2 regions of the Priestia sp. YIM B13489 genome follow, and region 1 is predicted to be linked to the other one. Evidence: a T-box and tRNA genes for the amino acid it is inferred to sense, from the RefSeq annotation. Region 1 holds a T-box; the other holds one or more tRNA genes.
The links. The T-box of region 1 lies ahead of ileS (isoleucine--tRNA ligase). A T-box ahead of a tRNA ligase gene usually reads a tRNA of that ligase, here a tRNA-Ile.

Region 1 (14,767 bases):
TTTAGAAGCAGCAGCATCTCTTAATTGGTCATTAACTGATGCAGCTGTTTTTGAACGTCTTGGATTTTTAATTTTGAGATATGAGCATATTCATCAATTTCTAAGAAATAAACAAGATATGTTTCGTTTTTTGGTGTGATGTGCGAAACTTTCTGTAAATTCACGATATAAGACCGGTGTGTTTGACTAAATACAGAAGGGTTCAAATACATATAGATATCACTAATATTTTCATATGTCTCATAGATACGTGATTGAGTATAGATCAAACATTTTTTTCCGGATTTTTCAATAAAAATAATTTGATCAATTGGAATGTAATAAGTAGATCCATTAAATTTTACAGGCAGTCTTTTTAATTGCTGACCTGGCTTTTTTGACTGATTTTTATCAATTCCAATGGAGTTTTTTGCCCGCTCTAACGCCATATAAAGCCTGGTTTTTTCAATCGGTTTTACAATATAATCCAGTGCTGACAGCTCAAATGCCTTCACAGCAAATTCATCGTAACCGGTGATAAAAATGAAGTTTAAATTCGGCTTAATGCGCAGGCACTTTTTTATGGCATCTACACCGTTAATCGTAGGCATATTAATGTCTACGAGCAAAAGGTCTGGACTCTTAGCCATCACTTCCTGTACAAGCTGCTCTCCGTCTTTGCAGATGCTAATCACTTCAAATTCCGGAAGCTGTTCTATAAAATAATCTAAAATTTCAACCGAATCTTCGTTATCATCGGCAATAATTAAGTTAATTTTGTTCATCCTGACTCCCCCTAGGATACAATGTTAAAGTATAGTACGAACTATTGCCCATTCTGTTTTATGCATGTCTACACATCGTTATAGTGTTTTTATGTTGAGATGAATGATCTACACGGACGCTAATCGTTAATGAACACACAACGATTGTTCATGGGGAATATTGCAATAATTGTAGGTTTTCTAGAAGAAGACATAAAAACCGTTTATCTATTATCATTTATTTTCCTAACAATGATTTAATACCCTTTTTATAATCTGTAAATCAGCATGTCAAAATCTTTATTTAACATTTTCGATAAAGGCGACACGCTCTTTTCAATCATTTTGTTTTCTCTTACTATTAAAACATGTTCTACGCTCTTTCACCCGTACTTTTGTTAATTTTTTTACTTTTCATTAAAGGTAATTACTTACATATTGTCCTTAACAACCCTGATTTTATGATTTAATCCAAAAGAATTTATGTATTTTTTATTCATTTTATTATAAAAATTCTAGCATACAAAGGTATGAACTTACATATGTATTCCGAACTAGTTCCTTTTAAAACTATGATTATTATACCATTTCATAGTATAAATCACATATAGTTAAACGTGAAGACTTTCCATTTCTTTAAGTGTTCAAGGCTATTTATTTGTAAAATAAATAGCTTCATTCCTCTATAAAGGCTACATAACTTAATTAACCATCTATTATTTGTAAAAAAACAGGCCTAAAGTTATAACCCGGCCTGTTTTGCATTCATTTCTTATTTTTCATTTTTTACAATTTGCTGTGCTTGTTTTGATACAAAGAAGCGATTCTTTTTATCCTGTATCACTACGCTGTCCATTTGAATTTCTCTTCCATTTACAATAGCAATATTTTTATTTACTGGAAAACGCACCGTTCGCTTATTGTTTGTAACAACCAGTACAGGGTTGTTTTTGTCTTTTGAGTCAACCGCTACCTTTGAGCCTTTAAAAGCTTTATTTGCTTCAATAAATAATTCATTTGTTAACTGGTTTAAGTTAATATTCATTGATTTAGCCATATGTTTGGCAATATCCGTATTATCAAAGTGCCCCGTTGGTCGATTTACGCCGTATGAATACAGAAATACATCCTCACCCGTATGACCGCCTGTTGTGAATCCAAGGTTTGCTCGGTTGGCTAATAACTTCGATAGTGTAGCACTGATTTCTTTTTTATCTCTTGCTTTAGTCAGCTGCGCTTTTTCCTCTGAAGTTAGATTTGATAAACCATACAAAGCAGCTACTTCTTCTTTATTTGATAAATCTTCTTTTAATTTAGACGTAGCACCTTCTAACGTCATTTTTGCTTTTTTTAATGGATCAATATAAGCAGAAACAGGTGTGGTATCGTATCCTTTTGTTGTATTTGCATTACCGATTGAAAGACCGCTGTTTCCGTGATCGGCAATCGCAATAACCATCGTATTTCCATCTTTTTTAGCGAACTCTACTGCTTTGCCCACTGCTTCATCAAACGCTAGTACATCGCTAATCATTCCTACTGGATCATTCGCATGAGCTGCCCAATCCGTTTTGCTTCCTTCAACAAATAAGAAAAAACCGTCTTTATCTTTGGATAGTGTTGTTATTGCTTTATTTGTCATCTGGGACAACTTTGGCTGTTCTGCTTTTGTCTGCGGTCGGTCCATATCATATGCTAAGTCTCGGTCGGCGAAGCTCCCCCAGATTTTTTTGGCGTGTGACTGCTCTAATTCCTTTTTATTTTCTACAAAGTCATATCCTCTTTTATTCAATACATTGACTAAGTTTTCACCGTCTTTCCGGCTTTTTTCTTCTTTTCCTGGAAGAAGAGATTGCTTACCTCCTCCAAGCACTACATCGATGTTTTGATACACTTGCTGCTCTGCTAGCGTTTGAAAATCATCACGGCTATAGTTGTGGGCTGAAAAACCAGCTGGTGTGGCGTGCTGGATTTCAGAGGTAGCCACAATTCCTGTCGCGCGCCCTGAAAGCTTTGCTCCTTCTAGAACGTTTGCTACGGGACGAAATTGATCTTCTTTTTCTACGGATTTAACCCCGGGTGTATTCACTACTGAAGGAAGCACACCTACATAACCTGAATTTGATTTATTTCCTGTTGCTAAAGCAGTAGCTGCCGGAGCGGAATCTGTAATAGCAGATTCTGCCGAATACGCACGTACTCCGCCGGCCATCAGCTGATCCATATGTAACGGTTTTCCCTTGTACCATCTTGCGAGTGTAGTAGCATTTGAACTCGTCCCGTCCATTACCATCATAATGACATTTTGAGGTTTCTTAGCTGACTTGTGCTCCACTTTTGCTTCCGTTTGAATAAGTGAGTTTCCTACACCAAACGATGCCAATGCTACTGCTCCTGCCAGTGTAATACCTGCTAATTTTTTCTTCATATAAATGTACCCGCTCCTTTATTTAATTGTCTTCGACATGTCTAAAGTTACCATTCAAACGTAAACCCACTGTTTATCCACTGTAAAAGAGTGTAAAGTTTGTCTTTATATCCTTCCTTTCTTCGTGAGAAAAAATAGTCGAATAAAAAGGAAGTACATGAACAAACTACCAGTAATAGAAAGTCATGCGAGGGGCACGGTTATGTTTAAACATTTATTTAAAAAAAAGAATGCAGAGGATCAGCCCAAAAAAACATTGGATGAACTGATTAAACAATTAAAAAAATCAAGTGATTTCACAACATTAGCCATTGGTTCGCAGCATAGAAAATACATTATTACTTATTTTAAGCAGCTCGTAAACATGCAAAGTGTTGAAGATAAAATACTTGAGCCTTTTCAAAAATTAGACTTCACGTTAAGCAGTGTATATGAAGTCGAAAATGTTCTGCCGATTGAAGATATTTCCGTTACAAAAGATACAAAAGAAATTTTAGAAAAGCTGCTGCGCGGCTATGTGATGTTTCAATTTCATAAAGACGATAAGCTAGTAGCTCTTATTAAAGTTCAAAGCTTTGATACAGGGTTTCGAAAAGAAAATGAAACGGAAAATGAGTTCAGCGTCGTTGGTCCTAAAATTGGTTTTGTAGAGGATTTAGATGTCAACCTCTACTTAATGAGAAAAACGGTCATTTCCGAAAATCTTATTTTTAAAGAACTCACCGTAGGAAATAAATCCAAAACGCGCGTCGTTCTTGTTTATTTAGAAGGCGTAACGAACCCTCAGCACGTAGACACTATGACGCAGCGCCTGGAAGATATAGATTTCGACGTCATTTTTGATAGTACGATGCTTGATCAGATGATCTCAGATAATTCGTCTACGGCGTTTCCACTCTTTTTAACAACAGAGCGAATCGACCGAGTCCTGTTTAGTCTGTTAAACGGGCAAGCTGCCTTCTTTTCGAGCGGTTCACCCTACGCAGTTACAGGTCCGTCAACGCTGCTTGACTTTTTTATTTCACCTGAAGACTACTATTTACCGTGGGTTCTAGGATCATTTTTCCGAGTTATTCGTATTTTTGGCGTCTTTTTCTCTATTTTTGCTACGCCTCTTTATGTAGCGATTGTTACGTATCATTATGAAATGCTTCCAAAAGATCTGCTGGGGCCTATTATCTTTTCAAGGACAAACGTTCCTTTTCCACCGGTCATCGAAGTACTTTTTTTAGAAATTACCATTGAACTGCTTCGTGAGGCCGGAGCCAGACTTCCAACAAAAGTAGGTCAAACACTGGGAATCGTAGGCGGGATTGTTATTGGGCAAGCAACAGTAGAAGCTGCGTTAACAAGCAATATTTTGCTTATTATTGTTTCACTGACAGCTTTAGCTTCTTTTACGACGCCTATTTTTAAAATGTCTAACACGATCCGGCTGCTACGTTTTCCGTTTATTTTGTTTGCCACTGCGTTTGGTTTAGTCGGCATCACCTTTGGTTTTTGTTTCTTGCTGGTTCATTTGCTTCGTTTAAAATCTTTGGGCATGCCTTATCTTGTTCCGCTTTTTCCGTTTCGGCCCACAGAGTATAGGGATACCTTTCTGCGATTGCCCTATAGTCATACAGCCAAGCGGCCAAGCTACTTGCGTCCTTTAGAGCGATTCCGCTATAACCCCAATAAAGCGAATAAAGGTAAAAGAAAAAGTAATTTAGATAATGAGTAAAGCGGGGAAACGTCATGAAGAGAATACTTATTTTATGCACTTGCCTTACTTTTTTAACGAGCTGTGCAGACCGTGAAACGATTGACGAAATTCAAGTAGTCAACTCCATAGGATATGATTATATTCCTCAAAGCAATAAAGTCAGAGGAACCATTTTATATCCTATCTATAAATATGGACCAACGGAAGAACCAAGTATTATTGCGGCTACTGCTAATTCATCATTTGATATTCCACTTCGTTTAAACAATAAATCATCTCTTCCCGTTGCTTTCGGGCAGCTGAGGAGCATCGTTATTGGAAAAAAATTTGCAACACATGGAGTAGATGAATTAGTAAATACAATTGCTAGAAATCCAGACCTTGGACGTAATATTAAATTAAGCATTGTAGATGGCAACGCACACGAATTATTGAGCTCCGTTACAAAAAAGAAAATTAAAGACTATCAGTTTATTTCGAATTTAATCGAACAAAATATCCGCACAGAAAATTTGCCTAACACCAATTTACAAATTTTTTTATTCAGTTTTTTTAGCGACGACCGTGACCCGTATCTTCCTGTTTTAGCCCAAGAAAAAGATGCTATTAAATTAAAAGGACTGGCGCTTTTCAAGCAGCAAAAAGTCGTTACAACCATCGGAATGAAAGAAACGTTTTTATTTAAGCTGCTAACAAGCGGAACAAAGCACGGCCGCTACTCAGTAAAAATTAAAAAAAGTGACCGTAAAGGCGAAATTATACTGCAAAACTTGCGCACTAAAACAAAGTATGAAATTAAAGGAAATCATCAGCATCCAAGTATTATTGCGCACTTAACTGTCGACGGCCTTGTAAAAGAGTTTCCCGGATGGATAGATTTAACAGACCCCGATCATATTAAAATGGTTGAAAGAACGCTTCAAAAAGACATTGAAAAAGATGGAAATACTTTTATTAAAAAGCTTCAGCAACACAAAATCGACCCCATTTGTTTTACAGATTATGTGCGAAGTAAAACACGAGGGTTTAACAGTGAAGAATTCAAAGCGCAATATCCGGATATGAATATTGAAGTAAAAGCTCATGTTCATCTTATTCAAACCGGTATTAGCAACTAGGAGGAAGAAAAGATGCACAATACAATTAAAGAAGAAAATCAAGTTTCCCCTTCTTTTCTTTTTTTCTTAGTTCACTCTACTCAGATTGGCGTTGGAATACTAGGATTTCAGCGTTATATTATTAAAGGTGCTGGATATGAAGCGTGGATATCTATCTTCCTTGCTGCGATCAGCGTCTGTGTTTTATTAGCGATGATTTTTAATATCTTAACCCGTGAAAACAGCGATATTATTGATATTCACCGGCTATATTTTGGAAAATACCTTGGAGGGGCTTTAACCCTTGCCGCTTCGATTTATTATTTTATCTTTGCATTAACGATTTACCGAACGTACGTAGAGATTTTACAAATATGGATGTTTCCACAGCTGGAAACATGGATCGTATCACTTGTATACCTGCCTATTATTTACTACACAGTTTCCGGTGGGTTTCGTGTGATTACTGGAATTGCCTTTTTTGGGGTAATGCTTCCTTTGCCGCTCGTGTTTGCCTTGGTTTATACATTAAAATATGGGCACCTTAACAACTTATTTCCTTTGTTTGACCATACGATATGGGAATTTTTAATTTCAACTAAACTGATGACCTTTGAGAATTTAGGATTTGAATCCGTGCTTTTTTTCTATCCATTTATAAAAAATGGCGCTACTAGCCAAAAGTGGGGGCAATATGGCGTTTTGTTCAGCACTTTTTTATATTTTTGCACAGCATTAGTGTCATTTGCTTACTTTAGCCAAGGACAGTTAGGCCATACCATCTGGCCAACTTTAACGATGGCTAAAATTATTGAAATCCCATTTTTACAGCGTTTTGAATATATTTTAATTTCTCTGTGGCTTTTAGTTGTTCTTCCTACTATTGCTGTCAGCGTATGGTGTACAATTCGTGGATTTAGTAAAACATTTAATAAGCCGCCTACGATTTTTCTTATATTAGTTCTTATTGCCCTTCTTGGTTTTTCTATTTTCTTTGATGATCGGGAAACCATTGATCAGCTTAATACACGATTATCCATGACGGGCTTTTACTTTATTTATGGCTACATTCCTTTTCTTTTTCTCTATAGCCTCATTCGAGCCAAAATAAAACAAAAGAAAGCACAAAAAGAAGAGCGTGAGCCAACTTTAAGTTGAATCACGCTCTTTTTCTCATATTATTTTATTTGTTAAATAAAACAGCGTATTCTCCGTATCCTTCTTTTTCTAAATCTTCCTTCGGAACAAAACGAAGAGCTGCTGAGTTGATACAGTAGCGCAAGCCGCCTGCATCTTGCGGACCATCATCAAATAAATGACCTAAATGAGAATTAGCCGTTTTGCTTCGTACTTCTGTACGAACCATATTATGACTAACGTCCATGTTTTCTTTTACTTCATCTTTATTAATCGCTTTTGTGAAAGACGGCCATCCGCATCCGGCATCATACTTATCAGTTGAACTAAACAACGGCTCTCCTGATACGATATCTACATAAATACCATCTTCTGTATGATCCCAAAATTCATTGCGAAATGGAGGTTCCGTTGCATCGTTTTGAGTAACTTCATACTGAATAGGCGTTAATGTCGTTTTCAGCTGGTCGTCGCGTCCAAAGTCTTTCCAGTTTTCTTTAATAAAACGATCACGTCCAGACCCGCGTCGATACATAGCATAGCGGAATTTATTTTTCTTATAGTAACCTTGATGGTATTCTTCCGCTTCATAAAACGGTTTTGCCGGTAGAATTTGTGTAGCAATCGGCTCAGAAAAACGACCGCTTGCTTCTAATTGCTGCTTCGATTCTTCAGCTAGTGCCTTTTGATGTTCATTGTGATAAAAAATAGCTGTTCGATACGAGTCGCCTCGATCCGCAAATTGTCCCCCTGCATCCGTTGGATCAATTTGAGGCCAGTATAGTTCTAAAAGCTTTTCATATGGAAAAATCTCTGGATCAAATGTAATTTGGACCGCTTCATAGTGGCCCGTGGTTTCTGAGCATACTTCTTTGTACGTCGGGTTCTCTTTGTGACCGCCTGTATAGCCAGATACAACTTTTATAATGCCTGGCTGTTCATCAAAGGGCTTCACCATACACCAAAAACAGCCGCCCGCAAAAGTTGCTACTTCATATTGTTCTGTCAAAAAGATGACCTCCTTCATGTGTTCTTTCTATTATTATACGCTGATTTTATGTTCTCACCAACTAACTTGCCTTTCATACTCTTTGCGTTTTAAGACAAAAAAATAATCAGTGAAAGCCATGTTCACTGATTATTCTTCCGCACTTAAAGCGCTTTATTTTTGATCGCCTTTAATTTTGTGAAACAGTTTATTCACCGTTTCAATTTCTTTATCTGTAAAGTGCTCAAAACGCTCAAGGAAATAGGCTCGTTTCTTCTCTTGAATAGCATTAAAAATATCCTGTCCTTCCTTGGTCAGTTCAATATCAATAATACGCCGATCGTTTTCAGACCGTTTGCGTGCAATGTAGCCTTTTGATAAAAGCAAGTCGGTTACCGCCGTAATGTGGCTTGCTGACACTTGAAGATACTTTGATAAATCAGTTGATCGCTGCCTGCCGGAATCAACCAGCATACGAAGCACCATAAATTCATTTGTTGATAGCTCTGAATTGTATACTTCATTAATTTCTTGGCGAAGCTGTCTGAACACAAAGCGAAACAGCGTCTCCATTTCTTGAACGAGCTCTTCTCTTTTTTTCACTTGTCACTCTCCTTAACGCTATCACATGATAACGAATATGTATTTACGAAAGTATTTCACTTTCTTAACTTAATTAGTTTTATCAAATTACTAAGCGTTTCGTCAACTATTATTGAGATTTTTTTCCACAAGTCTGTACGAATTGATGTATTTTTCATAAAATTCCATAAAAAAAGCGATTTACCGTTATGGTAAATCGCTGCTAATAGCTAAAAATACCGGTTAAAAAGCTTCTCCATCTCGGAACAGGCTTTTTACCTTTTAAGCTGTCTTCACTTTTTAACTGACTTTCAAGTTCCACTACTCGATTTTCTAATTTCGTAATAACTTTATTTAATCGATCGATTTCTGAACGATGCTCTAAAATTTGAAAAGTCACTACTTCTCCCGCTTTTTCTTCTGTACGCTTTTCATTTTCAATTAGCCTTAAAAAAAGCTGATCAAGCTGCTTTTGCATGTCTTGTGCACGTTCATCAGATATAACGACTTCCTCTTTTTCCACTACTTTTTCTACCACTTTGACGACGGCTTGACGATTGCGGTTTTTTTGAAAGTTTCTAAGTGCTTCAACATTTTCTTCTGTAAACTCACAGTGTCCCGATTCATTTCTCTCTAGCTCGATATCCGCCATTTTGACCCACTTTAATACCGTACTTGGATGTATTCCCAGCGCTTTTGCCACATCTACCGTTTTCATCGTCATGTTCCATCCCTCCATTTTTTTCATTTACTAGCCATTTCGAGAGAAATTTTTAAATCCCTTCATGCGTGACAAAACTAGTATGAATTCGTCAAAGAAAGTGGACGTTCAACAAATGAAGAAAATGATGTCATTATTACTTAGAAAAACTCGTACAATCCTTCTGCAAAATAACAAAATTCGTGCTGTGAAATCTGCTTGCCATATCCCTTAAAAAAGACGCGCGCTCTTTATCTGTAAAAATTCCGTCTTCAAAGCGCACAGCAAGCGCCATATCATAACGAGCGTCTCCGCAGGTTCCTCCGCTCCAGTCAATAACAGCTGTTTGAACGAATTTGTAAGCACTAGGGCTTTGAAAGTCCGCCAGTGCCCGTATATTTTTTAATACATAATATTACCTATATAACCATTTTCTGTACTCCCCCCCCCTTTTGCTCTCTTTAAAACCTATCTCCCTTTAGCCGTATGAAGGATCCCAACATCCGATGTACACGATGTACACCCTTGCTTTGGAAACGTCACTTTTTCGATTTACTTTACATACTTTTTTATCGAATGGGGAATTTCTTCTACTATAATAGGATGCAACTGTCTCACTCTCCTTTCTTCCTACATTCTCTTTTAATTGCTCTTTCCCTACACAAAAAGTTGAGACATAACGAAATCAATTCAATCTAGAGATAAACAAATGGGGTAAATGAGCTATTATGAAGCGCTTGTTACCCCGCTGTTGATTTCCGTGCAAGACTTCGCTTTCCGCGGGCGGCCGGTGAGCCTCCTCGTCGCTTTCGCTCCTGCGGGGTCTCACCTGTTCCGCTTTCCCCGCAGGAGTCTTCGTCTTGCCCTCCAATCCACAGCTAGAAGGTGCTACGTTCACTATAAAAACAGAAAAAACGAACGGTTAATAGATAAACCGTTCGTACATTAATTCAACTTATCCTTGCCTCTCTTTATCAGCTCTGATTTAAAACACGAAGCGTAACTTGCTTTGTTCCGACCTTTACCGTCTCTCCGTTTTCGATAGTTTCTGTCACATGAAGACTGTGCAGCAGAAGATTTTCTTGAAGCAGCGTTTCAAACTTCGCCACGGCTTTCTGCACTTCTTTGTCTCCGCTAAGCTCTAAATCAATACGTAAATTCACGGGTAAATCCAGCTTTTTGCGATAATCTTGAACCGCTCGAATTACTTCACGAGCGACTCCTTCCTGCACGAGTTCTTCGGTTAACGCCGTATCCAACACCGCAGTATACGTGCCGTTTGATGCAACCGCAAAACCTTCTTTTGGCACTTTTTCAACAAGTACGTCAGCCGTTTCAAGCGTTGAGCTTTCTCCTGAAGCAAGCGTAACACTTAACTTGCCTTGTTCAACAAACTCTTTTCCTTGCTCTTCTGAAAGGTTTTTCAGCGCTTGGTTGACCTCATTCACTTGTTTTCCGAACTTTGGTCCAGCCTGTTTAAAATCGAGTTTTAATACGTATGAAACAAGTTTGTCGTCGTCTTGCTCCACGTTAAAGTTCTTTACATTAAGCTCATCTTTGATGACATCACGATATGCTTTCCACTCTACATCTTCTTCCGTTACCACAAGCGAAAGACTTTGCAAAGGCTGCTTTACTTTTAACGAATGCGTATTTCGGATGCTTCGACCTAGTTCCACTACTTGAAGCACCGCTGTCATTTCTTTTTCCAGATTTTCGTTCACTTTCGTTTGATCACAAACAGGATAGTCTGCTAAATGAACGCTTTTCCCTGTTAGATTTTCATGAATATCATCCGCAACAAACGGCGTAAACGGTGCTAACAGCTGACTTAACGTCACTAACACTTTATGAAGCGTATCGTAAGCCGCTGCTTTTTCTCCGTCCATTCCTTCTGACCAAAAACGATCGCGGGAACGTCGCACATACCAGTTGCTTAGCTCTTCAATAAATGCCGCGATTTCACGAGCCGCGATTGTAAATCCGTAATCTTCAAGATGTACTGTTGCGCGCTTGACCGTGCTGTGCAAACGCGAAAGAATCCACTCATCCAATTTTGTTTTTTTCAATTCATACGTTTGCTTCGGGTCATAGCCGTCAAGCTTAGCGTACAACACGTAAAAGCCGTACACGTTCACGAGTGTATCAATCACTTTTGACTTCGCTTCTTGCACGACGCGCTCTGAAAATTTCTTCGGATTCCAAGGCGCACTGTCTGCTAAAAGCGCCCATCTAAGCGCATCGGCACCAAATGCATGAATAAGATCAACAGGGTCCAGCGCATTTCCTTTACTTTTAGACATCTTTTGACCGTTTTCATCTAAGACGTGACCAAGAGACAAAACGCGCTTATACGGTGCTTTGCCTGTAAACAGCGTTGAAACTGCCATCAAGCTGTAAAACCAGCCGCGCGTTTGATCAATTCCTTCTGCGATAACGTCTGCTGGAAACTGTTTTTGGAACAGTTCATTATTTTCAAACGGATAGTGATACTGTGCAAACGGCATCGACCCGCTGTCAAACCAAACGTCAATCACTTCCGGCGTTCGCTTCATTTCTCCGCTGCAGACCGGACACGTCAGCTGCACGTCATCTACATACGGCTTATGAAGTTCAATGCTGTCAACCACGGAATGAGACGCATGTTCCTGAAGCTCTTTGATGCTTTTTGGCGCTACTTGATGCTGGCATGCTCCGCATTCCCACACGTTCAGGGGCGTTCCCCAGTAGCGCTTTCTGCTGATGTTCCAGTCCACCATATTTTCTAAAAAATTGCCAAAGCGACCGTGCTTGATATAATCCGGGTACCACGTCACGCTTTCATTGTTTTTCAAAAACTGTTCCTTCAACGCCGTCGTTTGGATAAACCAGCTTTCATTTGCGTAATAAAGAAGCGGCGAGTCGCATCGCCAGCAAAACGGATAGCTGTGCTCGTGCTTTTCTTTATGATACAGCACATCTTGATTGGCTAAATAACGAACGATATCAACGTCGCAGTCTTTCACGAAACGTCCTTGAAAAAGCGGCACTTCAGACGTGTACTGTCCTTTTTCATCCACTACGTTCACAAATGAAAAGCCGTTTTCTTTTACAACTCTGTAATCATCTTCGCCGTATGCAGGTGCTAAATGAACAACTCCTGTTCCGCTTTGATCCGTTACGTAATCAGCCGTTACGACTTCATGCCCTTTTTCCACTTTCACAAAATGAAACGGCGGGTCATACGACATCCCTTTTAACTCATTTCCTTTATGGTGAGATAAAACCGTATACCCTCCTTTTAACACTTTGTCTGCGAGCGCTTCTGCCACTATATACACGCTGTCGCCTTGCTCAGCGCGGACATAACTCATCTCTTCATGCACCGCGAGCGCCACGTTTGACGGAAGCGTCCAAGGCGTTGTCGTCCAGCCTAAAAAATACTCATTATCGCGGTTTTTCACTTTAAATTTCACCGTTACCGTTAAATCTTTTACATCTTTATACCCTTGCGCCACTTCATGCGAACTTAATGATGTTTGACAGCTCGGGCAGTAAGGTGATACGCGGTGGCCTTTATAAAGAAGTCCTTTATCATGAATCGTGCCAAGCACGTTCCATACACTTTCAATGTATGAATTCTCCAAGGTGATGTAAGGGTCTTCCATATCAACCCAATAGCCAAGCTGCTCCGTGAACGTGCGCCACTGCTTTTCATACACAAACACACTTTCCTTACACTTATTGATAAAAGCTTCTACGCCGTATTTTTCAATGTCATGCTTCCCAGATATTCCGAGCTGCTTTTCAACACCGAGCTCAACCGGAAGTCCGTGCGTATCCCAGCCTGCTTTTCGAATTACTTGATACCCCGTCATCGTTTTATAACGGGCCACAACGTCTTTAATCGTCCGGCCTAGCGCGTGCCCCACGTGAGGCAAACCGTTTGCTGTGGGAGGTCCTTCATAAAATACAAACGACGGCTGCCCTTCTCGGTTTTGAACCGACTGCTGAAACACATTTCCTTTTTGCCACTGCTGCTGGATACGCTGTTCGCGCTCTTGCGAAGACTCCCTTACATTCACTTCTTTCATGTGATACCACTCCTTTTAAAGTTAAAAGCACACAAAGAAACCCGTCCCTATGACTAGGGACGGGTTTTAACCGCGGTACCACCCTGGCTTCTATTGATCCGTTCATCAATAGCACTCAGCAACGTACAATCATACGCGTTCTTTTTAACGGTAGACTACCGTTCAAACTTACTTATCGTTCAGTTTGACTTCTCAGAGAGGATATTCCCCTGCAGCTTGAACACCGGCTTTCAGCTATCACCAGCTCTCTGTGGAACAAACTTGCAGCGTACTGATTCTCTTCAACGAATTTGTGTGCTTTTATTAGTAGCTATTGTATGCGGTTTGGAAGGGAATGTCAATGTTTTGAAATCCTTATTGAGATCAAAAGGTTTAGATCTAGGTTATTTTGTTTCTACACTTAACATTTGTTCGAGTTTATTACGCGCCGTTATCCCGTTCTTATCTTTCCATTCAGAAGTTCCGCTGCTTCTTCGCTGTGTAATAAATATGGCTGCGGCTGAGACGGCACAGAAAACATGGTCTTGTACAAGTACATATCACACATCTTTGCTTTCTAATACATTACTTTCATAAACATCGCGACGTTTACAATATAAATTATAAGACACCTTTTATAACTAAGGGAAAGCTAATATAAAAAGTAAAAATTTTTATTTATGAATTATTTTTCTTTTCTTTCCAGCGCAAAAGAATATCCTCATCTGTTTTTTGTCTTGAAGGATCCTCAGAAAAACAAAAACTTATTGTAGTATCATCCTTTAGTTTCTCAAATAATTCTGGTCTGAATATTGCTGCTTTTTGATTATTCTCAGGACTCCGTTGTCCTGATGTACCATCTTTTTTGGTTCCATTTCTCTTTACACCAATACAATAAATGCCCTTAGAAGAATCCGTGTCCGTTTTATTCAAGTACTCTGTTATAGAACTCTTTAAATCTATCTCTTTATCAACTATTAATTGGTTTGGAATAAAAGTGGAGAACTGCTGTGTAAATTGTTGAATAACATCTCCCAAGTTTTCTTTATATTCAATCCCAAAAAATTTTCTAAATGATTTCATATCAGAGATATGTATCTTATACAAATCTGCATAGGTACAAAAATTTTCGTTCCTCCCCCTCTTTTTAATAAACTCAAGCTTTACAATTGCATACTTACTGTCTTTCTTTTCGCGTTCTGAATAAACTTTCACTAGAACAATATATTCTTGCTTTTTGTACTGAAATAGAAAAACGTCTACAGCCCAATTTCGTTTTTTTAATTCATCTCTTATAATTTTCAAATTTTCTAAAGGTGCCTTTTGTTTATTCAA
Region 2 (14,767 bases), 1.6 Mb from region 1:
ACGAACTTGACTTTTCATCATGTTACTCCTTTTCCTATCAACTTTCTTGAAATTCATTTATATATAAAACATTCCAGTTATTGGTTAATTATAACATTTATAGACGTAGAACGAATAAATTAGTTATCGTTCTTCACTGTACTAGAAAAAGGAGATCCAATGTTCGGACTCCTTTTCTTAAATCAAATTTATTTCTTTTTATTTGAATTAATAGATGTGTCTATAAAATTATTCACATATTCGCTCATTTCTCTGTACTTCGTCCAGTGTAAATAGTGATGACCTTATAAAACAACTAGTTTTTGCGACGATACGTGACTTAATTGATCTTGATAAAACGTGATATTAGATTTTTCTTCTTTTGGTTCTTTATCTATTTTTCTAGTGAAAATCATTACAGGCATCTTTGAAGGAAACGACATATCGAGAGTTTTATTTATATTGTTGTTCAGTTCTTTTGCTTCATCAATGACGTTTTTGTTGTAGCCTTTCCAGCTGGATATTGCTTTTGTCATTTTTAAATTTGTTGTTGTATACGTTCCTTTTTCGGCTAGCGGTAGATACTGATCAGGACTAGTAAGCAGGGCTAAGCGAGCAAGTCAACTTGGCGCTAAAACACTCATCAAACTTGGTATATTCGGCGCTTCTTCTTTAAAATAATCCAGCGCTTTTGGCAACGTAGGGTCTATTCCAATAATTGCTTTTACTTCATCTGGATATTTATTAGCGTAATACATGCTGTACACGCCAGAAACTGAGTGCGGCATTAATATATACGGACCTTTTATATCCGATTTTTGCAAAGCTTCTCTTATTTCACTTACACTATTTTCTACGGTACGTTTTTTATTCGTAATGTCACTCCATCCGTATCCAAATGGTTCTACTACCACCACTTTATTATCCTTCGACAGTTCATTTACTAACGGTTCAAAATCCAGTGCAGGCGCAGTCGTTCCCAACCCGCTTAGTAGTACAATCGTATTTTCCCCTCTACCTTTTGTATATACATGAATATCTCTGCCATCAACCTCTACTAATTGACCAATAGGCGGATACTTTTTCTTTTCCACTGCCGTCATTACTTGATTCGTTACAATCCATATGATGCATATCCCCAATATAGCTACTATCACGTTTCGTAAAATTCTCAAGAACCTAAACTTTTTTTCCACGTTAACCTCTCCTTTCCATAAGTAGCAGTTAGTAAGCCGACGAGAATGCGAGAGAACCTTTAGAACTGCTTACTTACTATGACGCTTCAGAAAACGTTTAGTTCTATTTCCTATATAAAATTTAAAAGAATGATAGCAGCTTACTTCAGCACTAAACGAAAAAAAGGCCTCTTCTGATGGAAGAGACCTTTTACTATTTATTAAAAAGAGAACAATAAAAACTGTAACTCCTTCACTTGATGCCTAAGCGTATAACTGACGCTACGTTTTTAGCCGTTCTTTCAATGTTTTCACCGGCTTTTTCCAGTGCTTCTGACAGGTCGACTGCCCCGGGCACGACGCTAAATAACGCCGAAATACCTTGTTCATACACAGCTTCGCTTCCTGCTCCAATGCTCCCTGCTATCGCGATCACGGGAACGCTATGCTTTTTTGCTGTTTTTGCTACGCCAATGGGGGTTTTTCCGTAAATGGTTTGTCCATCTATTCTTCCTTCACCAGTAATGACAAGGTCAGCATCTTTAATATAGCTTTCTAGCTGAGTTGCCTCAATGACAATGTCTACACCTGGGTTTAACTCCGCAGATAAAAATGCCAGCAGTCCGCCTCCTAGTCCTCCTGCCGCTCCAGCACCAGGAACACTTTGGATATGAATATTCATTTCTTTTTCAATAACTGCTGCGTAATGAGCTAGATTACGGTCAAGCCGTTTAAGCATATCCGGAGTTGCGCCTTTTTGAGGACCAAATACCGCAGATGCTCCGGTTTCACCCGTTAACGGATTGTCTACGTCGCAAGCCACTTCTACTTTGACTTCAGCAAGCCGAGAATCCAAGTTTGTAAGATCAATAGAAGCTAACTGATCTAGGCTGCCGCCCCCTTCTTTCATTTCTGCTCCGTTAGCATCAAGAAGCTTTGCCCCTAAAGCTTTTGCCATACCAGCTCCTCCATCATTTGTAGCACTTCCTCCGATGCCAATAATGATATGCTTTACTTTTTGATCTAATGCTTTGAGAATGAGCTCACCGGTTCCTCGCGTTGTTGTGATAAGCGGATTGCGTTTATCCACCGGAACATGATGAAGGCCTGAAGCGGCTGCCATTTCAATAACAGCCGTTTTGCCGTCTCCAAGAATTCCATAAAAAGCTTCCACCTCTTTACCTAAAGGTCCCGTTACTTTAGCTTGTATGATTTGTCCGCCCGTCGCGTCCACAAGCGACTGAACGGTTCCTTCTCCTCCGTCTGCCATAGGTACTTTACTAATCTCCGCGTTAGGAAAATGAGTTCTTATTCCTTTTTCAACCGCTTCACAAACGTTCAGAGCTGTTAAGCTTTCTTTAAATGAATCCGGTGCAATCACAATTTTCATGCGTAAACACTCCTTTTAGTTTTTAGCCATATAGCTTTAATACACCAAATATCAGCGTGGATACAATTGCCATAATGAGTCCAATAAGCGATTCGTAAGGGATTAATTTTAAACGTTCTTTTATTTTCATATTTACACTTCCGCCCGTTGCGTGGAAAAAGCTTCCGTGCGGGAGGTGATCAAGTACGGTCGCCCCAGCATGAACCATAGCAGCTCCGGCTAAAGCAGAAACGCCTAGCTCTAAAATCGTCGATCCAAAAACTTGGCTTGCGACTGCTGTTCCTGCCGTTGTCGAAGCGGTTGCCGCTGACATAAAAATACCTGAAACCGGAGCTAAAACATAAGCGGGCAATCCAATGGCAGACAAGCCTTGAATAATAACGTCTTTTAGCTGGGAGTTAGCAATAATACCTGCTAATGTCCCCGTTCCAAGTAGCATAATGGCTACACCTGACATTTTTCCTAATCCAGAAATAGCATATGTATTAAGCTGTTTTCCTTTTTTCATCACAATAGCACCAACAATCCCTCCTGCAGGAAGCGCAACCATTGGATCAATATTAAGGTCAAAAAGCGGTCGCAGTGCCAGCAGCACGATGGTAACAATGGGTGCTATAATGGCTGTTAAAAACAGCGGCAAGCTGCTTGCATCCACTGTATCTATTTCTTCAGCTTGAACCATTGTTCCTTTTTTCATTAATCGTTTGGCTACTAGATAAGTGACCGCTACGCCAAATACAGCGGGAATAATTCCCGCAGCCATCACGGATGTAAGCGGAATATTAAATGCATCCGAAGCAGCAATAGCGTTAGGATTAGGAGACATTAAATTTCCTGCCTTTCCTCCTCCAATCATTGCTAATAAAATAGCAGGCTTTGACATACCCGTACGTTTAGCAATGGCTAAAGCAATAGGCGCCACTGTGATCACAGCCACATCAACAAACACACCTACTGTCGTAAGAATGAGTGTGGCTAGCGCTAGAGCTAAAAGCGCTTTTGTTTCCCCTAGTTTTTTTACAATGGTTTCTGCTATAACCGCTGCAGCACCCGATTCTATTAATACCCCGGCCAATATACCAGCTGCAAGAATCCGCAGCACTGCGGGAATGATGCCTTGTGCCCCTTCAATCATTAAATTAACGGTATCAGCAATATTAACTCCGCCAATTAAAGCTCCGGCTATCATTCCGTATGCGGGAGCCACTTTCTTTAAGATTAATATAATAGCAATTACTAATGCACAGATCGCGCCTAACGCGCTTACTTGAACGTCCATAAAGCCATCCCCTTTCTTATTTCTCCTGTCCCTAATGTTAATTGTAAGCGTTATCTTATATTCTTTCATTAGTCACTTCAACAGAAAAAGACCTCACTATCGCAAGATCTTTTATGCACATGCACAGTTATGAAATTTTAGATAGCAGTAGCGCTACATATAGTTCAAGAAGGTCTTTGACTTTTCTTGGATCTTTTCCCGTAATGCTTTGGATTTTATCTAGACGGTAGCTTAGCGTATTTCGATGTATAAAAAGCTTTTTAGCTGCCGTGCTTCCTTCGCCATTTTCTTCTATGTAGACCGTTAACGTTTCGATAAGTTCTTTTTTCTTATCGTATTCCTTCAGCTTTTCATAGTGATGCAACAGTTCATGATTTTCTTGAAAACCGGCGCTTTGACGTAACAGCACGGGAATTTGATAATCCGAATAGCAGTAGAAAACAGCTTCTGGGTGAAGCTTAGAACCGACGGCAAGCGTATCTTTTGCCTGCTGATAAGATACATGAAGGCCTTTAAGGTCAGCTTGAACAGATCCTGCCGCTAACTTACACACCATACCAGACGCCCGAAGCTGTTTTTCCAGCTGTTCCGCATAGCTGCTAGCGCTGCCTGCTTCTGTAGATTTTAATATGACCACTCCGTCTGGAAGCATAGCGTATAGGTCATTGTTAGCTATGTATTTCTTTACAAGCTTCATAACTTCATGGCGATTGTCCGCTGTAACAATCAGTGCCACTCGTGGAAGGTATAAATTAATATCAAAGCGGTTCGCTCGGTCAAAAAATAAAGAGTCAAACGGCTCTTCTTGCTGAAGAAGCTGATGAACCACCTCTTCTTTTAATCGCTCATCCCATTGAATTTCCTCTATTAAAATCATTTCTTGAAAAATCATTTCAGCCGCCATGCGCACGAGTTCTCCGTAATTACGAATCTGTTCTGGCAGTCCTGTTAATCCCACGACTCCAACAATTTCTCCGTTAAAGAAAATAGGGAAATTCACGCCCGGTTTGGCCCCGCGCAGCGAGTCAGCCTGCTGTTGAGTAATTTCGTAGGAACTGCCGCTTTTTAATACCATCAACGCTCCTTCGTGGATTTGATTCATTCGCTTTTTGTCACCCGAACCAATAATGACTCCTTTTTCGTTCATCACGTTAATGTTGCAATCAATAATCTCCATCGTTCTACACACAATTTTCTGAGCTAATTCTTTTGTTACGTATCTCAACATTTCCTCATCCTTTGCCTCTGTGAAGTAAAGCTCAATTTTTTCGTGACAGCTAATTTGTATTCAATGAAAAATTTGCGATACTTCATTATAATATACGTAGAAGCAAAACCACATCTTTGAAACCGCCAACAAAACAGTGCCTATAGGAGGATAAAAGAATGACTGTGTCAAAACTAGTTTTTACCCCTCTTAGCTATACAGGATGGGGATCACTTCAGCAACTGCTTCCGGAAGTAAAAAAATATCACCCCGCTCATATTTTAATTGTCACAGATCCCGTGTTAAAAGACATTGGACTTGTGGATAAAGTGAGTTCTCCCCTCATTAAAAATGGATACGAAGTAGATGTATATGCAGATACGGCACCAGAACCGCCTTTAGCACTCGGTGAAAAACTCGTATCCTACGCAAAAAGCCGAAAATTTGATTTAGTCATTGGGGTTGGCGGCGGCAGCGCGTTAGATTTAGCAAAACTTACGGCCGTTTTAGCCGTTCACGACGGCGCTGTAGAAGAATACTTGAACTTAACTGGTACAAAACAAATTTCAAAAAAAGGTCTTCCTAAAATTTTAATTCCTACAACTTCCGGCACGGGCTCAGAAGTAACGAATATTTCTGTATTATCTCTTGAAAGCACCAAGGACGTTGTGACCCACGACTATTTGCTTGCAGACGCTGCGATTGTAGATCCTGAGCTTACGCTAAGCGTGCCTTCTAAAGTAACGGCGGCTACAGGGGTTGATGCATTAACTCATGCCGTTGAAGCTTATGTATCAGTAAATGCAAATCCAGCAACCGATGCCTTAGCACTAAAGGCTATACGCATGATTAGCTCTTCTTTGCGAACAGCTGTAGAAAATGGCAAAGATAAAGAAGCGCGAACTCAGATGAGCTACGGAAGCTATTTAGCGGGCCTTGCTTTTTTTAACGCTGGTGTTGCTGGTGTTCATGCGCTTGCTTATCCGTTAGGTGGACAGTTTCATATTTCACACGGTGAATCAAACGCCGTATTGCTTCCATATGTGATGGGTTACATACGCAGCAGCTGTGTGGAAAAGATGCGAGATATTTTTGAAGCACTGGGCGGAAACGCTAACTCTTTATCAACAGAAGAAGCTTCTTATCAGTGTGTAAAACAGCTGCAGTCACTTGTCGAAGACGTAGGCATTCCTCAAACCCTTCGCGGATTTGATATTCCAGAAAGTGCCCTTCAAAAGCTGACAGAAGATGGCGTCCAGCAAAAACGAATTCTCGCTCGCAGTCCTTTGCCTCTTCTTGAAAAAGACATCCGAGCTATTTACCAATCGGCGTATGATGGTGCTATAGTAGAACCTGTGCACTAAAAAACTCCCCCTTGTGTAAGGGGGAGTTCTATTTATGCTGCTTTAGCCGTTGTACCAAAACGATTCTCTTTTGGATCGCTAGGCTGGCAGAATAAAATAATCAGCCAAATACTTCCGATTAATGGAACTAATGTAATGAGCTGCCACCATCCGCTTTTTCCCGTATCGTGGAGCCTTCTTGCTCCTACCGCTAACGAAGGGACTGCAATCAATAGCGAGTAGATTACCGGCAAAAAAAGAGGCTTATCAATAAAGAACTGAATGAAAGAAAGAATAAATGAAATAACAAAGTTGACCAATACAAACATCCAGTATTCAGTTCGGCTTGCTCTGCCAGAAAACGTCCCGTAATTTTTCAACACTTTTATGTACCACTTCATATGCAACAACCTCCTTTTTTAGTATAAAATTGTAAATTTATGGTTTATATATCCTTTTTATTCAAAAAACAAACCGTTAAACGAACAAATAACGACATTTTTTATGCAAAAGAAAAAACTTCTTTCAAAAAAAGAAGTTTTCGTAATGTATTATGCTTTTCTATTTAATCAAATCATTTCGGTCTTCCATACTTGGCGGTTCTTCAAGCCATCCGTTTTTAGCCATGATTTTTCCCCCGTCTTGCCCGTATGTTAAAATGTCTTTGGCGGTACTGACAAGAGTAAGAGGAAGATCTCCACGTAAACTAAACGCAGTGCCTAAAGCGTTGCTTCCTAGCCCGAAACTGCAGAATAAACTCACGCAGTACATCATTAGTTTATCTGAAAAGGGTGCTACTTTTGACTCGGTCGCCTTCGCTCCCCACGTCGCAGGCGTCTGAATATCGCTTTCCAAAAGAATTTTACTATAATCACTTACAATTTTTTTAGCCAGCTCTTTTCCTTTTACAAAGTACTTCTTCACTTCAGGCTCACTTGCTACTTGAGCGAACCCTGTGATCATTTGCATGCCAAAAATGTTGCTTTCAATTGCGTAATAAATATGTGCTACCTCTACAGTATTTAATGCCCGTTTACTCGAAAATAAATGGTTTCCATTCATGTAATCTGTGCCTTCAGCAAACTTCGCTTTTTTAGGTACGGAAACAGCTGGAGGCCTTGGAAGCACGTTTTTATCCTGAAGATAATCTACACATTTGTCATAGCCACTTTGCGTGAAAGCGGTAAGTTCTTTATATAGAGAGATTATGTCTTTTCTGTAGGACATGGTTAAATGAAGCGTATGTAGCCCCATACTAATTTCTTTTAAAAGGCGAAGAAACATAATATCAAACATCTTATCATAGAGCTTAGGAACGCCTATATTTACATCTTTTTCTGTATATCCTACTGGTATGGAAGCCCCTTCATTCTGTAAAATTGTTTTGATATCTTCAATGTAGTTCACCACTTGCCTATGCGTATCTTGCATAATTTCCTTTGCCCCGTCATCTTCTGCCTGTGCAATAAAATATTCCAAAATTCTTTGGGTCATTGTTTTTTGCTGATAGGTCATCCAAAGAGTAGCAATTTCACTTGAACTTAACGGTATTTCTTGACTCATGCACTAAACCTCCTGCTAGGGATACATACGTAAATCTTCATTTATTCAAGAGTGGGTATCTGTAATGAAGACTTTATTCTAGACCTTAACATTCGCCCCCGCAGTCAGATACACAACTCTGTCTCTTCCTCAATTAATTCTGCTTCATTTACTATGCACAAATTAGAAGAATTCTATGTATTTACCCTCGCTTTTAAATGGCGGAAACAAAAAAAGCCCCCTCTCATTAAAGGCGCTTTTTCAAAGAAAACGTTTTTATTCCATCGTATCAGAAATTCTTTTGTAGCTTCCGCATTTTTTTAGATATTGAATAATATCTTGATCTTTTACACGCTGAATAGCTGATCCGAACAGTTCTGCTGCTACCTGCATGCGTTCATGTTTATGTTCAATGGTCATAATATATCGAAGCGCATCCACAACCGGTGCATTGTGACGTGTACGACGAGTTATGTACTCGTGAATGGCTTCATTTAACCCTTCCGATTCCGCTTGTTGAAACTCAGGTTTTCTTACTACTTGACTATATACCACTTTTTGACACTCCTTCTCCTCATTTTTAATCATTTTTATCTTTCTTTTATTTCCATTTCCCTAACAAAAAGGAAACAAAACATGCAATGTTAACTTTTTTTAGAGTTTTCTAGCAGATGCATTTAAAAGAACATAGGTTTGATCCTTATAAGGAAACTATGATATATTTTTTGTCTACACAGACTATACACAGTAAGGAATGAGGTATTTAGATATGAATAAAGCTGAATTTATTGATGCTACAAAGGCTCCAGCCTTTAAGCCAGGAAAAGAATTTAAAGAAGCTGTTAAATAAAGAATCTAATGCTGGGTATAAAGTAAAACAAGCAGGCTCTTAATAAGTAAGAATCTGCTTGTTCTGTTCTATATAAAGACTATTTCAGTAAGTTATTTTATTTTTTCTAAAAAGATACATATCTAACAGCATATTAACAAGCAATCGATTAAGCTACTACATTTATTTTAATATACAGTTGAGCTAGATAGAATATCTTTATGAAAACGTACTGTTTCAGAACTATAAGTAGTCATATTTAGTACACTTTTTATAGAATATGAGATGAGGATACCCCCATCTTCCATTGTACTCACCCAATAAGGATGAAAGGGTATTAAAAAATAAAATCGCTTATCAAGTTTTTCTAAAACAAATGGTTCGGTAACATTTTTAGTTTCTAAATTACCAACAGAGACATCAATTTTATCACCTATTCTCATTCCACCATAACCCTCTATACAAATTTCAATAAATCCAGTTTCTTGAAGTAATTCTAATTCAGCTTCTCCGACGTAATCATATCTTTCTAGTATGTTCGTTCCATTTTTAATTGATTGACGTACGAAATCCCCGTCATAATAAAAAACAAATGGCAATTCTAAATCTTTTAAGTCAATAAGATTTTGTATGGTGATAGTACCAACTCCTTTATACCAACTCGTTGATTATTATAACATTATTGGCTATTCCAACGTTTTATCTCATATTCTTGATATGTGCTTCCCTTTTAAATGTAGTCTACATGGGGATCAAAGCAAACTTATTTAGAATTAGCATTGTGAATCCCATTCAAAGCATAGCCAAACTACATACTCGAATGCAGCTACTCTGTCTTGGACTGTATTTTATCTTCCACTTTTTCTTTTAAATCAGAGGTAGGCATGAAGAAAGAGACATTTTACAATAAGGTAAAAGTATACGAGGCAAGGAAGTAAAGTTTTCTTCATTTCCTAATTTTATTGGACGTCCTGACAAAATAAGTGACTCAACAGTTTGTTCATAATCAAGCTTATAGCTTCAATAAAATCACAGTTTTTTTAAAATACGTTGATTAAAAAAACACCCTGAGAGGATGTTTAATAGTTAGCTTGTAAAGCTTCACTCTTTTTCTTTAGTTTTTGACTTTCTTCTTCTAACTCAATAATTTTATTTTGGAGCTCTGTATTATCAAAGTCTTGCTCTAACTCTTCAGATAGCTTTATTCGCTGTTTATGAATTTCAATTCGTTGTTTAGCAATCGCTTCTACTTCTTTGTTTAATTGTAATTGTTCATATGGATTCATATAAATTCCTCCCTTACTTTCACTTTCAACACAAGAAGACAGATTCCTTTAAAATAAAGTCCAGTGAGTGTTCCCTATAAACATGCTAATGGCCCCAAACGCACTAGCAATAAAACTAAAATTCCATACAGTCCGCATCCAAACTGCTAAAGAACCATATGTCTTTTTAAAGGCTACTTCACGCATAAAGATGAGATAAAGAACTGTAAACCCATATACACCAAATGCTACCCATTGAAAAGTTTCTTGAATTTGTGGAACTATTAGAACAACTGCTACTAAAGCTACGGTGAAAATGAGGTTCACAATCATAAAGAAGCTGACGAAACGCATCCACTTAAATCCCTTTTCGTCTAGTTCCGCAGCACCTTGGTTTTTTCGCTTTAATTCCTCCATTATTCATTACCCCTAGTATTCAGTTTCATCCATTATAGCACGTTATCCTAGTGTTATTCTTAAAGTACTAGTATCGTTATGTTCAAATTTAAGAGATTAGACTCAAAAATTTTAAAGTTTTCACATTAGAATTTTATACAGCCTCAATCAAAATCTGTAGTTATCTAACATAAATAAAAGAGCAGTTTGCAAATGCAAACTGCTCTTTCGATGACCCGTACGGGATTCGAACCCGTGTTACCGCCGTGAAAGGGCGGTGTCTTAACCACTTGACCAACGGGCCATGATTGTTTTTTAAGTTTAACTTAACTGTTTGTTATACTGGTGGGCCTAAGTGGACTCGAACCACCGACCTCACGCTTATCAGGCGTGCGCTCTAACCAGCTGAGCTATAGGCCCATATATATGATAGAGAGAATTCTCTCAAAACTGAACGAAATGAAACGTACGTCTTATAAAAATCCTTAGAAAGGAGGTGATCCAGCCGCACCTTCCGATACGGCTACCTTGTTACGACTTCACCCCAATCATCTGTCCCACCTTAGGCGGCTAGCTCCTTACGGTTACTCCACCGACTTCGGGTGTTACAAACTCTCGTGGTGTGACGGGCGGTGTGTACAAGGCCCGGGAACGTATTCACCGCGGCATGCTGATCCGCGATTACTAGCGATTCCAGCTTCATGTAGGCGAGTTGCAGCCTACAATCCGAACTGAGAATGGTTTTATGGGATTGGCTTGACCTCGCGGTCTTGCAGCCCTTTGTACCATCCATTGTAGCACGTGTGTAGCCCAGGTCATAAGGGGCATGATGATTTGACGTCATCCCCACCTTCCTCCGGTTTGTCACCGGCAGTCACCTTAGAGTGCCCAACTAAATGCTGGCAACTAAGATCAAGGGTTGCGCTCGTTGCGGGACTTCCCAACATCTCACGACACGAGCTGACGACAACCATGCACCACCTGTCACTCTGTCCCCCGAAGGGGAACGCTCTATCTCTAGAGTTGTCAGAGGATGTCAAGACCTGGTAAGGTTCTTCGCGTTGCTTCGAATTAAACCACATGCTCCACCGCTTGTGCGGGCCCCCGTCAATTCCTTTGAGTTTCAGTCTTGCGACCGTACTCCCCAGGCGGAGTGCTTAATGCGTTAGCTGCAGCACTAAAGGGCGGAAACCCTCTAACACTTAGCACTCATCGTTTACGGCGTGGACTACCAGGGTATCTAATCCTGTTTGCTCCCCACGCTTTCGCGCCTCAGCGTCAGTTACAGACCAAAAAGCCGCCTTCGCCACTGGTGTTCCTCCACATCTCTACGCATTTCACCGCTACACGTGGAATTCCGCTTTTCTCTTCTGCACTCAAGTTCCCCAGTTTCCAATGACCCTCCACGGTTGAGCCGTGGGCTTTCACATCAGACTTAAGAAACCGCCTGCGCGCGCTTTACGCCCAATAATTCCGGATAACGCTTGCCACCTACGTATTACCGCGGCTGCTGGCACGTAGTTAGCCGTGGCTTTCTGGTTAGGTACCGTCAAGGTACAAGCAGTTACTCTTGTACTTGTTCTTCCCTAACAACAGAGTTTTACGACCCGAAAGCCTTCATCACTCACGCGGCGTTGCTCCGTCAGACTTTCGTCCATTGCGGAAGATTCCCTACTGCTGCCTCCCGTAGGAGTCTGGGCCGTGTCTCAGTCCCAGTGTGGCCGATCACCCTCTCAGGTCGGCTATGCATCGTGGCCTTGGTGAGCCGTTACCTCACCAACTAGCTAATGCACCGCGGGCCCATCTGTAAGTGATAGCCGAAACCATCTTTCAATCATCTCCCATGAAGGAGAAGATCCTATCCGGTATTAGCTTCGGTTTCCCGAAGTTATCCCAGTCTTACAGGCAGGTTGCCCACGTGTTACTCACCCGTCCGCCGCTAACGTCATAGAAGCAAGCTTCTAATCAGTTCGCTCGACTTGCATGTATTAGGCACGCCGCCAGCGTTCATCCTGAGCCAGGATCAAACTCTCCGAAGAAATGTTTGCTTGCTCAATTTAAAAATAAAATTTAACGTTGACGTTTGTCGCTTTGTTCAGTTTTCAAAGTTCAACCGTCGCTCTTAAGCGACTTTACTATCTTATCAAGTTATCAACGTAATGTCAACAACTTTTTTATTTCTTTTTGTTGTTCTCGCTTGTCTGCGTTAGCAACAGATATAAATATACCAAATCAATTTCATAAAAACAAGAGGTAAATTAAAAGTTTAAATTTTCTAATATTATTAACTAAAAAAAGATGGCCGTAGCCATCTCTTTTTTTAGCGTTGACGCATATGTGGGAATAATAGTACATCACGGATTGACGGTGCATTTGTTAGTAACATAACAAGGCGGTCAATACCGATTCCTAGACCACCTGTAGGTGGCATACCATATTCTAATGCCTCAATGAAGTCATCATCCATCTCATGTGCTTCATCGTTTCCTTGTTCTTTCTCTTTCAACTGAGCTTCAAAGCGCTCACGTTGGTCAATTGGATCATTTAGCTCTGTAAATGCGTTCGCGTGTTCACGCGCAACGATAAACAGCTCAAAACGGTCAGTAAAACGCGGATCTTCCGCATTTTTCTTAGCCAATGGAGAGATTTCTACAGGATGTCCGTAAATGAACGTTGGTTGAATTAACTGCTCTTCTACTTTTTGTTCAAAGAATTCATTTACAATATGTCCATATTGCATATGTTCAGTGATTTCTACCCCGTGTTCTTTCGCTAAAGCACGAGCTTCTTCAACAGATGTTTCTCCCCAGAAGTCTACGCCCGTATATTGTTTAATAGCATCGACCATATGAAGTCTTGTCCACTCTGGAGTTAAATCTACCTCTTGATCGCCATACTGAATCTTTGTTGTGCCAAGTACTTCTTGCGCAATGTGTGCAATTAAGTTCTCTGTTAAAGCCATGATATCTTTGTAGTCCGCATACGCTTCGTACAATTCGATCATTGTAAATTCAGGATTGTGACGTGTAGATACACCTTCATTACGGAATACACGGCCAATTTCGTATACTTTTTCTAATCCACCTACGATTAAACGTTTTAAATGAAGTTCAATCGCAATACGCATATAAAGTTCCATATCAAGCGCATTGTGGTGTGTCACAAACGGACGAGCTGCTGCTCCACCTGCGATTGAATGCATCATCGGTGTTTCAACTTCTAAATATCCATGATTATCTAAGTAACGGCGCATCGATTGAATAATGCGGCTTCTTGAGATAAATGTTTGTTTACTTTCTGGGTTTGTAATTAAATCTAAGTAACGTTGACGGTAGCGCTGTTCAATATCTTTTAAACCATGATATTTATCTGGAAGTGGACGAAGCGCTTTTGTTAGTAACGTAAAATCTTTTACTTTAATAGAAAGTTCGCCAACTTTTGTTTTGAATAAAACACCTTCAACCCCTACCAAGTCACCGATATCTACGCTGCTGAAGATTTCGTACTGTTCTTCGCCAATTGCATCTTTACGTACATAAAGCTGAATTTGTCCTGTTAAATCTTGAACGTGAGCGAAACCTGCTTTTCCTTTTCCACGCTTTGTCATAATACGACCAGCTAGTGACACAGGCACTTCATTTTCTTCTAACTGTTCTTTTGTTAACTCGTCATACTCACTAATTAATTGCTGTGATGTATGTGTACGTTCAAAACGTTGACCAAACGGATCAATACCTTGATCTCGTAGGTTGCTCATTTTTTCGCGACGAACGAGAAATTGATCATTTAATTCTTCATGACTCATCGTTTACTCATCTCCATCGTATAATTAAGTTTTCCGAAACAGAAAAAAGGCCAGCATGTTTACTGGCAACTACTACGTTTCTTTAAAATTATTATAGGTTCAGTCGTTTCTCTATGTCAAATCGCTTTATTCTTGCTTCGCTTCTCTTTTTCTTCGATTTCTCTAACAAGCTACCGAATAAACCCAAAACCTGCGAACCCAAATCTCAAAGTTTTCACTATGAACTCTACTTTACGCCAATATAAAAATGAATCAACTAATAAGATTCATTTTCACTTATGTAAATCATTACGATTATTTTCGAACATATCTAGTATACCCGTTGTTTGCTCTCGAAATAATTTTACATCTTTTAAATCTGATAAACGTGTTGTGATGGTTTCAACTTTTTCTTCTGCTACAGGGAGAATAAGAGATGGAGCTAGTTCGTTTAGAGGAACCATCACAAACGCTCGTTCAAACATTCGGGGATGAGGGACGCTCAGTCTATCCGTGTGAATGATTTCATTACTATAAAGTAAGATATCTAAATCAAGGGTTCTAGGTCCCCATACAAT

Region 2: it has a tRNA-Ile gene. The T-box ahead of ileS (isoleucine--tRNA ligase) is inferred to sense a tRNA for this amino acid. The anticodon was not compared.

Annotation. Positions count from the first base shown of each region.
Region 1 covers NZ_JBHZOQ010000053.1:3,336,027-3,350,793, reverse strand. Annotated here, with positions in the region: gene ACFX4W_RS23035 (LytR/AlgR family response regulator transcription factor) at 21-764, opposite strand; gene ACFX4W_RS23030 (alkaline phosphatase) at 1,516-3,171, opposite strand; gene ACFX4W_RS23025 (spore germination protein) at 3,374-4,894, shown strand; gene ACFX4W_RS23020 (Ger(x)C family spore germination protein) at 4,909-5,994, shown strand; gene ACFX4W_RS23015 (GerAB/ArcD/ProY family transporter) at 6,007-7,131, shown strand; gene msrA (peptide-methionine (S)-S-oxide reductase MsrA) at 7,157-8,119, opposite strand; gene ACFX4W_RS23005 (MarR family winged helix-turn-helix transcriptional regulator) at 8,273-8,701, opposite strand; gene ACFX4W_RS23000 (MerR family transcriptional regulator) at 8,904-9,404, opposite strand; gene ileS (isoleucine--tRNA ligase) at 10,355-13,453, opposite strand; T-box leader at 13,506-13,747, opposite strand; gene ACFX4W_RS22990 (hypothetical protein) at 13,715-14,029, shown strand; gene ACFX4W_RS22985 (DUF6037 family protein) at 14,111-14,767, opposite strand.
Region 2 covers NZ_JBHZOQ010000053.1:1,762,603-1,777,369, reverse strand. Annotated here, with positions in the region: gene ACFX4W_RS14925 (GNAT family N-acetyltransferase) at 1-18, opposite strand, end outside; gene ACFX4W_RS14920 (hypothetical protein) at 285-515, opposite strand; gene ACFX4W_RS14915 (alpha/beta fold hydrolase) at 600-1,175, opposite strand; gene ACFX4W_RS14910 (glycerate kinase) at 1,408-2,544, opposite strand; gene ACFX4W_RS14905 (GntP family permease) at 2,567-3,823, opposite strand; gene ACFX4W_RS14900 (sugar diacid recognition domain-containing protein) at 3,951-5,051, opposite strand; gene ACFX4W_RS14895 (iron-containing alcohol dehydrogenase) at 5,210-6,394, shown strand; gene ACFX4W_RS14890 (DUF805 domain-containing protein) at 6,427-6,774, opposite strand; gene ACFX4W_RS14885 (DUF3231 family protein) at 6,935-7,936, opposite strand; gene ACFX4W_RS14880 (hypothetical protein) at 8,192-8,470, opposite strand; gene ACFX4W_RS14875 (hypothetical protein) at 8,933-9,343, opposite strand; gene ACFX4W_RS14870 (hypothetical protein) at 9,824-10,030, opposite strand; gene ACFX4W_RS14865 (hypothetical protein) at 10,079-10,426, opposite strand; tRNA gene ACFX4W_RS14860 (tRNA-Glu) at 10,638-10,709, opposite strand; tRNA gene ACFX4W_RS14855 (tRNA-Ile) at 10,749-10,825, opposite strand; rRNA gene ACFX4W_RS14850 (16S ribosomal RNA) at 10,895-12,444, opposite strand; gene lysS (lysine--tRNA ligase) at 12,726-14,210, opposite strand; gene folK (2-amino-4-hydroxy-6-hydroxymethyldihydropteridine diphosphokinase) at 14,483-14,767, opposite strand, start outside.